2 regions of the Leptodesmis sp. genome follow, and region 1 is predicted to be linked to the other one. Evidence: predicted binding sites of a transcription regulator. Region 1 holds the regulator's gene; the other holds the start of a gene.
The links. Region 1 encodes HrcA, which represses chaperone genes, less so after heat shock. Its sites were predicted from a motif close to ANTTAGCACTCNNNANTNNNGAGTGCTAANT; they were not measured.

Region 2: the regulator HrcA is predicted to act here: its motif matches at 4,507-4,537, upstream of ACUVQO_RS16720 (lysylphosphatidylglycerol synthase domain-containing protein).

The regions. Positions count from the first base shown of each region.
Region 1 is NZ_JBRAGO010000020.1:14,847-22,133, forward strand. It holds gene ACUVQO_RS06485 (ABC transporter substrate-binding protein) at 1-893, opposite strand, end outside; gene ACUVQO_RS06490 (hypothetical protein) at 1,187-1,678, opposite strand; gene ACUVQO_RS06495 (hypothetical protein) at 1,663-1,911, opposite strand; gene ACUVQO_RS06500 (cobyrinic acid a,c-diamide synthase) at 2,189-2,944, shown strand; gene ACUVQO_RS06505 (AtzH-like domain-containing protein) at 2,941-3,261, shown strand; gene ACUVQO_RS06510 (hypothetical protein) at 3,299-4,078, shown strand; gene ACUVQO_RS06515 (RNA recognition motif domain-containing protein) at 4,350-4,679, shown strand; gene hrcA (heat-inducible transcriptional repressor HrcA) at 4,881-5,963, shown strand; gene ACUVQO_RS06525 (Uma2 family endonuclease) at 5,970-6,719, opposite strand; gene ACUVQO_RS06530 (hypothetical protein) at 7,262-7,287, shown strand, end outside.
Region 2 is NZ_JBRAGO010000081.1:2,636-9,922, reverse strand. It holds gene ACUVQO_RS16745 (6-phosphofructokinase) at 1-23, opposite strand, end outside; gene era (GTPase Era) at 181-1,137, shown strand; gene aroB (3-dehydroquinate synthase) at 1,173-2,351, opposite strand; gene petL (cytochrome b6-f complex subunit PetL) at 2,494-2,589, shown strand; gene ACUVQO_RS16725 (B12-binding domain-containing radical SAM protein) at 2,795-4,396, opposite strand; gene ACUVQO_RS16720 (lysylphosphatidylglycerol synthase domain-containing protein) at 4,587-5,561, shown strand; gene ACUVQO_RS16715 (hypothetical protein) at 5,719-7,110, opposite strand.

The DNA of each region.
Region 1 (7,287 bases):
TTGATCGTGACATAATCTATACTGCTGCCTGCTTGAGCGATTGCTTGCCACTTTTGGGCTGTGGCTCCTTCCTGAAGTGTGCGGATTTGATCAACGGCCAAGTTCTGGTAGGCGAGGTCGATCGCTCCTGTACGAAAGGCATTGAACAAATTAGCGGAACTGGAGAAGAACTGAATATCAATGCCCTGGTTGACAGGTTTAGTGCCCCAGTATTGCTCAAAGGTATCCAGACGAATTTGATCGGTGCCGTACTTCACCAGTTTATAAGGGCCAGTGCTGATTATGGTATCGGGTTTGAAGGAACCTTCTTTAATCTCATACGCCTTGGGAGAAACGGGACACAAACCGGAAAAAGCCAGCAGTGAGGGAAAGGCGGCAAAGGGCTTTTTCAGTTGAATAGTTAGCTCGTACTCGCCTGTTGCCTGGATGGATTTCACCAAATCGGAGAGCAGAAAGGCTGGTGATCCCCCATTGTTGATGAACCGTTGCAGGGAGAACTCCATCGCTTTCGCATCAAATTTTGTTCCGTCATGGAACACTACACCCTGACGCAGGGGAATAGTGTAGGTCAACCCATCGGCACTCACTTTGGGTAGGGCGGTTGCCAGTTGGGGTTGCAGTTCGCTGGTGCCGAGTTTATAGCTGTAGAGCCGATCGCCCAGGTTGTAAAGTAAGTTTCCAGAAAAAATGCTGTAGGCATCAGCGGGATCTAGAGTACTCACAGTAGGGGCAGCAGTTCCCAAAACGATCCGACTGGTGCGAGATGGAGCAGCGGCATTGGGGGTGGAGCGGCTGCAACTGACGGTCAAAAGGCAACACAAGCAACACAGCAACAGAAACCGCAACGACGATCGCCAGCCAACATTCACCATCCCACAATCAGGCCATCCCACCCCATGCAAGTCAATGTCTATTCTAGTCAGCCGAGCGATCGTTCGGCTGCATTAGACGGTGCTAGGAATAATGCGTTGCTGAGTGGTGCAGAAAACTTTTTTGAGTCTCATGATGGATAACCTGAACGACCAAAACAGCGCCTGAAACCCCTTGCCCTCGTTCGTTCGCCCGATAAAACTCAAGATCGCTGTCTCGGTGAGAATCCTTGATTTATAGGGGTTTCAGGAGTTTTCTGCACCACCAAGTAATGCGTTGTTTGCGATAAGTGCGATCGTACAATGCAGAAGGATTTTTAGGAATTCCTTTTAACCGCCTTGCGTTTTTCCTCGTAAAAGCGACAGGCCAGATGTCCCAAACCGTATAGCAGTCCCGCATCGCTGCTGACTCCAATGGCGGTTCCCACAGCGGGAATCACTTCTAAAGCACTCAGTCCCGATTTCATTAAGCCAGAACTTCCAGTTGATAATCCCCAGAGGGCTAGAACTTCACCTCGACGAGTGGAATCGGTAGGAGGGAAGCCATAGATAGCAGCGATCCGGTAGAGCATTTCTGCTTGCAGGACGGCGATCGCGCCCATATCTACAGCAAACAAACTCAAAGCCAGAGGTGGAATCAGGTTCGTCGCTAAACCAACACCCGCCGCTTTCCAGGAGGTATCAACCATAACACGGTGGGCCAACTGGTTCTCGGTTTCTGCAGGATACTGTCGCCGCAGGTTATCCACATCCTGTTGTACTCGTACTGTATCCACCTGTCCCATTGCGGCCATCAACCAGTTGAGCACAGGCACCTTCGTGGCAAATTTAACGATCGCGGATTTTCGGCAAAGGGGGTGACGACCCGACCGATCGTTTCTGTTCCTTGCTCGACAAACCGATAGAGTTTAGGGGCTACCATATCATCCACTACGATCGCGGTTTGCTTCAGGTGATCGGCGATTGTTTGAGAAGCTCGCATCGCAGCGGCGATCGCATCGCGCACAGGATCGGGAGAGGACTCTCTATCGGAAGGTGCCATAGGTTTACGTGATTGGGTAAAGGTCTAATACCTCTACTGTAAAGAACAATTTGGCCTCCAGAATTCACTCACAGGTAGCAAGAACCGCCCCATCTACCGGGTGAATTCCGTCTAAATCAATTGATCGCAGGAAGCACGAAGCGCTGTGGACAACGATCCTGATTGATTCTCCCAGCGATCGCTGGGGAACACTGATACAAAAGGGTTAGCGCGATTCAACCTGAGTGATTTTCTACTTATGCAAAAGCCTGCAGAGTTCCTTTTTCCATTACAAGACTTGACTCTTTCTGAAAACCTGCTGTTCAAGTTGCCTCCCAAGGCTAGAGAGTGGGCAGAGAGTTTACCCTGGGCTGAGCGTCGGTATGTGTTGTCGTTGTGTCATCTCATTGTCGCGGCTTCACCCGAAATGCGGGCTAAATTTTTAGATGACTATACAGCAGATGGTCTGGTGTGTAAGGTTTTGGAAGACCGGGACACGCAGCAAAAAGTGAACTCTTATCTCAAAAAATTTAGACTGACCACCAATCTCAACACCAGTTCCCTCAGGCAATACATTCGTCAATTCTATATTCACTCCGCCCAGGACATGCGTATTCAGCCTGACCTTTACCTGGAATCTGCATTGCGACTGGTGATGAGTACGGAAGAGCGGAACCATGTCTTCTATTACATTTTGGGCTTTGAGCTGATCAAAATGATGTTCCGTATGAGTTGGTATCAGCACGAACGACTATATCGTTTACAACGCAACCAGGATGAATTTATCCAGACTTATATCAAACCAATCCAGCACGCTCACCGGATTAATCAGATTATTGTTCCGAAGGATGAACATTTATTTTTCGCTCGTCGTGATTATTTTGTCAAGCAACCTGTGATGAGCGAGAAAAAGTTGGTAGAACTGGCAATGGCTACCTTCACCACTGAAGTAACCACCAATTTTGGCTTTTCGATCATTCGTCATCCCCATGCTTTAGTGTTTGATTATCACTATATTTTTGAAGCTGAACCCGATCAGGTGTCCCTGCCATGAGCCCAGTGAATAACCCTGCCTTGGTGGCTGAGTTGACCCAGTTGTACCTGACCTACGAAACAGCCCTCTGTGAGAATGACCTGGCTACATTGGATGCGCTGTTTTGGGACTCGCCAGAGGTGGTACGGTTTGGGGCTACGGAAAATCTTTATGGCATGGAGGCAATTCGTACCTTTCGACAGGAACGTCCGGTTAAAGACCTGGCACGGGAAATTTCTAACCTGAAGGTGGTTACTTTTGGCAACGACACGGCAACGGTAACGTTGGAGTTTTACCGAACGATCGCAGGTATTCCCCGATGGGGACGGCAGAGTTAGGTCTGGCGCAAGTTTCCCGAAGGCTGGAAGATTGTTTTTGCCCATGTCTCCTTACTGCCGTCGTAAATGCCAGGATAAATTGTCAGTCCGTGATCATCACAAGCAGGAAATGATCGGCATAATGGGTAGCGGCAAGCGATCGGTGGGAAGAGATATGACGAATCAGAATGACCAGGCAGCCCGTAATGCCAATATCAGTTTAGTAAAGGCCCACTTTTTCTTTTACTATGCATTCCTGGGTGGCCTGATGCTACTGACCAGTTGCACTTCCCCGTTGCAAACTGCTACCTCTCCAGGTCCTGCTGGAGTTCCAACCGATGCTTCTCCTACTCCTACTCTGACCATTCCCACTTCTCCAACCCCTACTCCGTCTCCGACTTCCACCGCTGAAAAGCCCCCTTCCGTCAAAGTCGTGGAAACTAAACTGGCCGATCTGGTTGCCAAAGCCACAGGTCTGACGGTGCAGGCGGTGGATTGTCCAGCCGATCTGGTGGAAAAAGCCGGAACGACTTATAACTGCACGATCACATCGGAAGTAGGCATCTTCACGGGGGTTGTAGAGCCAACCGACCAACCGGGACAATTTAATTGGAGTACCAAGGGACTCCTGCTGCTCACCAAGCTCAATACCTTCATTCAACAAAGTGTACAAAGTCAGGGTGGTGGGCCTGTTACAGTCGATTGTGGAGGAAAAGCCAGAATTGTCAAGGTTGGCGAGACATTTGAATGTAAAGTAACTGATGCCAAGGGAGGTATGCGCACCACTCGAGTTACTGTCCGGGATGAGGTTGGCAATGTATTTATTGCTCCCCAATAGTTCAATCTTGTCCAACTCCAGAAACGCAGTTTTTCTGATCGGAAAACGACCGTTTTCTAGCTGGACTTGGTTTAACTTGAAGAGGAGGGCAAATTTCTTGAAATCGCCGCAGTTTTAACCTCTAGACCCTGTTTGTAGGACTGACATTATGTTAGACTTAAGCTCTGAGATTGATTCGGCTGCAGCAATGTTTGTCTATTCCATATTCGACAGGCTTCTCTCCGGACTCAACCCTCTACACATTTGGATTTCTGGAGACTTAAAGTAAGCCATGGCTATTTATGTTGGCAACCTTTCCTATAAGGTTACCCAAGAAGATTTGACTGAAATTTTTGCGGAGTATGGTTCCGTAAAGCGGGTGCAACTGATGATTGACCGGGAAACCGGAAGATCACGGGGCTTTAGCTTTGTGGAAATGAATACGGATGCAGAAGAAGATGCGGCGATCGAGGCTCTGGATGGAGCCGAGTGGATGGGCCGTGAGATGAAAGTGAATAAAGCCAGACCTCGTGAAGACAACCGGGGTGGCGATAGACGGCGCTCTGCGGGCAGTGGAGATAGCTGGTCAAACCGGGGCACGGGTTCCTACGGACGCTATTAGTAAAGACATTCCGCCGGAACAGCCCTACCCAATGCCTGTCTAAAATAAGACATTACAGGCTCTACTTCCTTAATTTTTGGAGGTAGAGCCTGTGAGCGTTTTGTTAGATACCGCTGGCAACATGACAGTTTAGTAAGTTCACCCTTATAGTGAATACATTCCAGCCTTATTTTTAAACTTCTTTTAGACCATTCTTTACTTATGTCCTTTCCGGTTCAACTGACCAATCGCCAACAGCAGGTTCTCTGGGCTACTGTGCGCCACTATATTGCCACTGCAGAACCCGTCGGTTCAGAAACATTGGTGAAAGAATATAACCTGAGCGTGAGTTCCGCTACGATTCGGAATGCAATGGGCGTGTTGGAAAAGGTTGGCTTACTCTATCAGCCGCATACTTCGGCGGGACGGGTACCATCGGATTCGGGCTATCGCATTTATGTCGATCAACTGATTCCTCCCTCCAAGCAGTTCGTGCAGCAGGCTGAACAACTGTTGAGCGATCGCCTCAGTGGCGAAGATTGGAATCTGGAATCAATGCTGCGACGGGCGGCCCAAATCCTGGCGACGGTGACGGGCTATGTGGCGCTAATCACGATGCCCCAGATGTACACAACCCGCCTCCATCATGTTCAACTGGTGCCTGTGGATCTGCAACGGGTGATGTTGATCTGCGTGACGGATTCCTATGAAACCCAATCCACGTTGATCGACTTACCCAGAAGTGAGGGAGAAGCAGAACCGGATGCGGAATTGCTGGAACAGGAATTGCAACTCTTGTCGAACTTCTTGAACAGCCATCTGCGGGGTAAAGCGATCGCAGAATTGTCGACGATCGATTGGAGTGAACTCGATCGGGATTTTCAGCGCTACGGGGATTTCTTAAAGACCATTCTCACTGAGTTATCGCGCCGTTCCCAGGCTCCCGCGCCTACCCAAATTTTGATCAGTGGATTGTCTGAGGTGATGCGCCAACCAGAGTTTTCTGAAGTGCAGCAGGTACAAACGATCGTGCATCTTCTGGAAGACGAACAGGATCAATTGCTGCCCTTAATTTTTGAGCCCTCTCCTTTTGACCAACTCGGTAAGCGAGTGACGATTCGGATTGGGGCAGAAAATCCTTTAGAACCGATTCGTACCTGTACCCTGATTTCTTCGACTTACCGTAAGGGAGATATTCCCGTTGGTAGTGTCGGCATGTTAGGCCCCACCCGGATGATGTATGAGAATGCGATCGCCCTGGTAGAAGCCACAGCGGATTATTTGTCCGATACTTTGAGCCAATAGAAATGTTTATACTTCGTCTGGATCAATTCCCATCGCCCGCAAGCGATCGGCTAAGCGATCGGCCCGTTGGCGTTCTTGGTCAGCTCGTTGCTGTTCTATCGCTCTGGCTTCTGCGCCTGTGGGAATGACGATTCCAGCACGATCGCACCAGCGCAACCAAATTCCAGGCACCATTTCAAATTCGCCTTCCCAGAGAGTCAGTCCCAGGTTTACGGTGTCTAGATAAATTGGTTCACCCACATTCAGTCCCTCAGGAGGTGTGAGTTCAATGTAGCGGCCTGCACTTAACGCCCAGATTTTCAGGAGAGAGCCGTTCAACTCGTCGGGTTGTTGCAGTTGCCGCAGGGGATCGAAGACGACGTAATAATCCACCTTTATCCGGGCATAGATCTCTTTTTTGCTGCCCAGTTCGTTGCCTTTGCGGTTGGAGACAACTTCGATCGCCACTTCGGGAACTTTGCCAAATTCCCACACCAAATAGGAACGATTGTGTCGCTCTACCCAGTTGTCTGGCATTTGCACTCCCAGGCTGAGAAAGACATCCGGGGCAATGCCGTCCTGGTTAATACTGTAGAAAATGCCAACATTGGCGGCGGCAATGAAAGGTGGAGGAATGACGGGCGAACTGTAGAGGGGTTCTACCAGCAGCCGCTGTTGTTTTTCAGATTGAAAGTTATCCACCGGAACTTCATCTTCCAGTACCAGATGGCTGATGTCAGGCCTGACAATTTCTTCAGATAGCAACGGCTGAGACATAGACCTGAGAGGTAAACAAAACCTTTACACCGATCCCCTCAGTCCCCCTTCATAAGGGGGATGCTGGAGGCAGGGGGATCTTTATCTGTCGAGATCGATCGCAATTTGATTCGGATGATCTAATCCAAAATCCTTAATCACTATCCTACTGCACCCACCGTGGGGAGAGCGGACAGGCTGGCGCTGAGGCAACCCTGCAACCGAGGATATATAGTATATTTGTACTAAAATATCTATTCATCCTACATCAATCCGGCTTCGGTGTCGCGATCGTGCTCTTGAAATTCTCACATCTTGCCTCACCCAACTGGAGGATAGGGGATTGCATAGGTGGAGGATGGCGATCGCAAATTTTCCCCTGCATGATGGAAACAAGCATGGTATAAAGATTGCTCGTTAAGTGCAGATAATCACAACATCTTGTTAACGAGTTGGTCTGGAAAGATTGCGGAAGTATTCACCTGGAAATAGCTGGTTGTTGCCCTGGTGTGTTCTTAGCACATCAGTTTTGGCCTGTCGTATTTCCACCTTGAGGAGTTCCAATGGCTTATAAAGCTGAAAGTTTTAT
Region 2 (7,287 bases), on a different contig from region 1:
CCAATCCGTTTGTGTTCTCCCATACGATGGCTCCCAGATAGATGGCAGAATCTCCGCTCACAAACTAAGATCTGACTCTATCGGGTTCTGGGGAAAAACAAGCTTAAGCAGGGTTAAAGGTTCATGCTGCCTCCAGCCCCCCTCATGCCCAGAACATCTCTCCATCGCTTCAGTAACGTTATGAGTGATACAGATACTAGCGGTTTGTCAGATCTAGAAACCGGACTCATTCCTTCGGCTCCAGCTGATTTTAAGTCAGGATTTGTTGGCATTGTGGGACGACCGAATGTAGGTAAGTCCACCTTGATGAATCAGTTAATCGGTCAAAAAATTGCCATTACCTCGCCGATCGCTCAAACTACCCGGAATCGTCTGCGGGGAATTTTAACAACTCCAGAGGCTCAAATTATTTTTGTCGATACACCCGGTATCCATAAACCACAACATCAGTTAGGTAAGGTGCTGGTGAAAAATGCTCAGGTGGCGATTCGCTCGGTAGATGTCCTGTTGTTTGTGGTGGATGGTTCTGTTGCAGCGGGTAAGGGAGATGCCTTTATTGCAGAATTAGCCAGCCACTGCGAGGGGCCAGTCCTTTTGGGCATCAACAAAGCGGATCAGCAGCCTGCTGACTTTCAGACCGTCGACCAGAGCTATGCAGCGATGGCTCAAGAACATGGCTGGGAGTGGGTAAAGTTTTCGGCTTTGTCGGGGGATGGCTTGGAGCAATTGCAGCAGTGCCTGATTCGCCACCTAGAACCTGGCCCCTATTACTACCCACCGGATTTAGTCACAGATCAACCGGAGCGGTTCATTATGGGTGAGTTGATTCGGGAGCAGATTCTACTATTGACCCGCGAGGAAGTGCCCCATTCCACGGCGATCGCGATCGACCTTGTCGAAGAACAACCCACCATTACCCGGATTCTGGCTACTATTTACGTCGAGCGTCCCTCGCAAAAAGGCATTCTGATTGGTAAAGGGGGCACCATGCTGAAGGCGATCGGCTCTGCGGCTCGGCAACAGATCCAGAAGTTGATTGCTGGCAAGGTTTACCTGGAGTTGTTCGTAAAGGTACAACCCAAATGGCGGCAGTCCCGATCGCAGTTAGCCGAGTTGGGCTATCGGGTTGAGGAGTAGCGGCCAACGAGGGTAGCTACGACATTGCCGCTCTCTCATGCCTGCATCTGCTTCAGCACCTGTCGAATTGCCTCTGCTGGCACCTGATCCGTCACTGTTGCCGCTCCCAACTGAGTCGGCAGAACAAATCGCACTTGTCCACCACTCACTTTTTTGTCGGTTTGGAGCGCATCAATAATGTCCTCCACATTGAGAGAGGCCGGAATTTGAGTTGGTAGCCGCGCCTTCTGAAGCAGCGCCAGTTGACGGTCTGCCGATGTCTGCGGCCAGAAATTCAAGTCTGTGGCCAATTGCCCTGCGGCTACCATGCCGATCGCCACTGCTTCTCCATGATTCACTAGGCGATAGCCAGTCAGACTTTCCACAGCATGGCCGATCGTATGACCGTAATTTAAAATGGCCCGCAGTCCGGCTTCTTTTTCATCCTTGCTGACCACATGAGCTTTAGCCTGACAGGAGCGCACCAGAATTTCCTGCAGCAAATCTTCTGGCAGTGCAGATAGGCGATCGAGACGGGACACACTTTCCAATTGGGTAAATAATTCCGCATCCCAGATCACGCCGTACTTAATCACCTCTGCGATCGCAGATCGAAACTCTCGTGCTGGCAGTGTCTTTAATATCTGAGAATCAATCAGAACTAAGCGTGGCTGATGGAAAGCTCCAATTAAATTCTTACCTCTGGGATGGTTCACCCCCGTTTTGCCGCCGATCGCCGCATCTACCATGGCTAACAGGGAGGTAGGCACCTGCACCACATTCACACCCCGTAGCCAGGTCGCCGCCGCAAATCCCGTCATATCTCCAATCACCCCACCCCCTAATGCCACAAAGGTCGAGGAGCGTTCAATCCGAAAATCCAGGGCTGCATCATAAATTTTCTGGAGCGTCGCAGGTGTTTTATACCGTTCCCCAGCCGGCAAAATGCATGAGTCTACGGCAAATCCGGCTGTTTCCAGAGCTGCGATCGCCCGCTCTCCGTAGTGCCGGAAAATGACAGGATTGGAAACGAGCAATACCTTTTGGCCCAGCTTGAGGGACTGCATTTCTGCTCCTAACTGATCCAGTCCACCTGGAGCGATCGTGATGCTGTAGGAATTTTGAGGAAGCTGAACGGGAATGATGGATGGCATGGGTTGGGATGTGGAGATCAGGGATCGGGGCTTGGGGATAAGGGATTGGAGAGCAGATCGGGCGGAAGTGTCATTGCTCATTCGTCATTGGGATACCAGGGACAGAGGACAAAAGACAATCCAAAATTGCAAATCTAAAATCCCTCTTGTCTTCTTGCATCCTACTGCACTGTGGAGTGCCATAGTTTTGTATAGTTTTGTTAGATCTGATGGAGATGTACGTATGTCTGGAGTTGTGAGTTACGTTGTGCTGTTAGGGGGCGCTTTTGGATTAGCAATGGGTTTGTATTTTGGCTTTCGGGCCATCAAGCTAATCTGAGGTGGCAGCCATCAGGGAGGAATCGGGAAGGTGAGAAAGATGAGGGTGATCGAGGAAATCACCAGAGACGAAGAATGCCAGACTGTCTCTCCCTCCCCTGTCTTTGCCATCTTCTCTACACCTCCCCCTCTTCTCGTTATCCTAGCTTCGTTATCCCATCATGCCCCCATCTCATCACCCTAGACTTTGTACTTAATCCCAATGTTCAACGTGCGATTGCCGGAACGGTACCTGGCTCATGAGGCATTCCAACCGCAGCTTCACATTCAGTTAGATAATCGTCTAGCTGCGCCTCGATTTGAGTTTTGACGATCGTCCGGTACTCCAGAAAATGCTCATAGAGGGTGCAGACACTGAGGTAATGCTGCCAAACCCTGGGGTTATGCCGCAAAATACCCAACAAGTTCAGCCAAAATTGCCAGCGAGTTTTACGAACAAGGCCCTGTCGCCAACAGATAGTCAGCAAGGCGCGAATATTCACCCAACTAATGGGTCGCATTGGCACGGAACACTTGGGGGCTCCCATTTTCAGGAAATGGCGGTAGGTTCGTTGCAAATACTTCATTGGCTCATACAACTCCCAAAAGGCATTGATATATTCCCTGGCAATCTCTTCCAGGGGACGACTGGGTACAAAGTTCATCAGGGTTGTTTGATTTATATCTGCTGCACCTAAATTCTGTTCGCGTAATCGTCCTTCTTTCTTTAGGCGATACCAGAGAGCTGTATCCGGCAGGGCTTGTAGCATACTCAACACGGCTATTGGAATAGCAGTTTGTTCAATGAACCGAACAATGCGATCGCCCGCTCCAGGTTGTTCCCCATCAAATCCAATGATAAAACCTGCCATCACCCGTAACCCAGAGCGCACAATGGTATCTACAGAATCAGTCAGGGAATCACGAGTATTTTGAAACTTGTGAGTTACCATTAAGCTGGCTGCATCAGGAGTCTCAATTCCCAGAAAAACAGCGGTGAAGTTACATTCCAGCATTAAATCCATCAGTTCTTGATCCTGAGCGAGATCGACTGAAGCTTCTGTGTTAAAGCGAAAGGGGTAGTGATGGTGGGCCATCATCCAGGATTTTAATTCCCTGAGCAGCAACTTGACGTTGCGCTTATTGCCAATAAAGTTGTCATCCACCATAAAGATAGCCTGTCGCCAGCCCAGTTCATATAAACGCTCTAACTCTGCTAAAAGCTGACCAGGTGTTTTTGTTCGGGGCTTGCGGCCATACAGCACAATAATGTCGCAGAATTCGCACTGAAAGGGGCAGCCCCGCGAGAACTGAATAGCCATGCTGTCATAGGCTGAAAAGTCCAACAAATCAAACCGAGGGATGGGAGTTGTTGTCACATCGGGCTTATCGCCATTGGCTCGAAAGATGCCTTGAGGCTGCTTCTGGCAGATGGCTTCGACAAACATGGGGAGTGTAATCTCTCCCTCGTCCAGAATCAGATAGTCAGCTCCAGCGGCTACAACTTCCTGGGGCAGAGCCGTGGCGTAAGGGCCTCCAACGGCGACTGGCTTACCTCTTCGTTTGGCATCTTGAATCTGATTCAGCAGATCGTTTTTCTGTACGATCATGCCTGAGACGATAACGATGTCAGCCCACTCCCACTCTTTTTCAGTTACGGATCGAACATTGCAATCGACCAGCTTATAGTCCCAGTCCTGGGGGAGGATGGCCGCAACTGTTACCAGACCCAACGGGGGCAACATTACTTTGCGATCTACAAGCTCCAGTGCTTTTTCGAACGACCAGTAGCTCTTGGGAAATCGTGGATAGAAGAGTAAAACACGCATATCCAGCCCTTACTCAAATGGTTTACAAAAATAATCCCTCAGCTTAATGGCTGTTTTCCTGTTTTTCTGGGAGTTACAGATTGCTTTCGCATTTGCAAGACGGCATTGGGAATTAGGGATTAAGGGTTGGGGATGCTAAAGCCGTGAGGTACAGTCAACAAAGCAAACCATTGGAGTAATGCTGAAATTCATGAAGGTAATCGCATCCCGTCTGAAACCATTGTTGCGCTGGGTTATCCTGGGCGCTTGTCTGTTCTTTCTGGCTGCAGTACTGAAACAAAACTGGGAGAGCGTCACCAGCATTCGCATCACGGAGACAGGATGGGCCTGCTTAATCATGGCGCTGGGAGTGACCTTATATGCTCACATTGTGGCAGGCTGGGTTTGGGGATGGATCTTGCGCCGAGACTTCCAGCAGGTAGTACCGTGGAATTGGATTATTCAGACGTACCTACAAACCAATATTGCTAAATATTTGCCGGGAAATATCTGGCACTACTATGGACGAGTGCAAGCCGCTACTCAAGCAGGTGCATCCCTAGAAACAGCCACAGTCAGCGTTTTGTTGGAACCCCTGTTAATGGCGGCGGCGGCCTTACTGGTGGCCGTCTTGAGTAGTCAGGCGATCGCAAGCCAGTACGGGTTTCTGGGCCTCTTACTGCACTTGCTTATATTGGCCGGAATACTCCTGGCCCTACATCCCACAGTGCTGAATCTGCTTATTCGTAAATTAGCCAAAGCAAAACAGAAAGCTACGCCAGTCCTAGAACCTGTAGCAACCCCTTTTTCCTTAAATCACTACCCATGGATGGGTTTGTTAGGAGAATTGGGATTTTTGCTACTGAGAGGAGGAGGTTTCCTACTGACGTTTCAGGCTCTGAATTCGTTTACTCCCTCACAAGTGCCAGTACTCTTGAGTGCCTTCAGCTTGGCCTGGTTACTGGGGCTAGTAGTACCCGGTGCCCCAGGAGGCATGGGGGTGTTTGAGGCTACAATCATTTCCCTGCTAGGCCGCGAATTTTCCTCTGGTTTGCTGCTGGGAGTAGTCGCACTCTATCGGCTGGTAAGTGTAGCCTCAGAAGCCTTGGGAGCCGGCCTGGGCTGGCTGGATCAGCAGACAAATCAAAATAAGTCATTGCCCCAAAGCATAAGGCAAAGGCATTAGAGGGTGTTTGAAAAGTATCTGGCGGTTAAAACCGCGACTACACTCACCCAGTCTGCCGACGCAGACTCAATACAATCAAGGTTTTCAGTAACCTGCATCGGTAGGTTTTCTCGGTATAGCCGCGACTTCAGTCGCCAAAGTAGCTTGAAAACATCCTCTAAGGATCTTCTTCAAGTAAATCTGCTTGAGACATGAGTTCATCCGGCACTAATTCATTTGGAAATAACTCCAACTGTTTTTCTTGTTTTAGCTGAGAGAAAATACGGTAAGTGTCCGGATCGAAAATTTTGGCTTCTTCCGGTGCTTGCTGCTCCATTTTGACCAGGTTATACTGCACGTTTTCTGCATAAATGGCAAAGGTAACATTAAAAACTTCTAGAAAGTTCACTACCCATGCACATTCACTTTCTGTGTAGTCCTGATAGTACTGAATTAAGTCAGCAATGCGGGCTTCTAAATGGGTTCGAGCATGCTTACAAATTAGAATAATTTTAAGTAAGACAATAACCAGTGTGAGAGCATTTCCCTGATTCAGCAATTGCACAAATAAAGGAGATGGTTCCGTCTGATTTTCGGTGGTGAGGACATCAATAATACGATTACAAGTTCTAAGAATTAAAGCACTGGTGACCACTTCATTGTCATAGCTCACATACAATTTCTCCAACTTCTCGCTCAGTTTTACTGTTAACGTATCGGCAAAATGGCGATTCTCTACTGAAAAAGCTAGATATTTGAGGAGGCTACGTTTAAATTCTCGGTAAGATAGATTCTCAACTTGATTAGCAAAAATATTAGCCAGGTTAGTATAGCTGAATTGGCCTCGTCGCACTACAATCAGTTTGATCAGTCGGAGAGCCTCATCGCCCAGAGCAGTAGGGTTTTTAAGTGAGGCTGCCGCAGAGTTGCGAGTTTGCGATCGCGCAATATACATCGCGAGATCAAACTTAAAGCGGTCTTTCAACTGTTTAGAAAGTGCTCTGGCGGCTTCCCGTTGTTCGATCGGATTTTTCAGGTTGATGTATTGGGGGACCAATAAATAGGATGTATAGCGAGACACCCAGGGCCCACGAGCCTGATCTTCATATCGAGAGGCAAATAACTTGAGTTCTTCAAAGTCTTTACTGTTAACAAAGTCAATAATCCAGGTTCTTAATCGCTTCAGTGTGGGAGAAGCCGTGTACCGATTAAATAAGGGGTCAGAAAAGACTTGAATGAGTTCTTGAATTGGCTTATAGTTTCTGCTGGCATACCAGTTGTTGACCAGGATGTAGCAACATCGCTTTAACGTATGCCTGAATTCTTCCTGATTGTCGGAGAAAACAACCTCGTAGATCGTATGTAAAGCACCCGTACTAACAGAATCTGTATGGAAGATAAATAGTCGTTTAAACTCTAATAAAACCTCTTCCGGTGGCCATTTTTTAACAATACTAAGTAAGAACTCGTAAATACAATCTTGTGCTTGTTGAATGTTACGCCCCGATCGATGAAATCTGTAGGGCTGATCATTCTGCTGAAAATTTTGTACCGGCTCCCCAATCATCATGACGACTCAGAATGCGTAAAGGTTTTGCTCTTGTGTCTTTAAAGACGACTAACCCACCGGTGAAGTAGAAGTAATTTCGTTTTTAGTGACGCATCATAACTTCTGCCACAGAAGGGCATTGCTGCTGTTCTTATTCCTTTAGTCCATGCAACAGATCCCTTATGCTAATCATGAGAT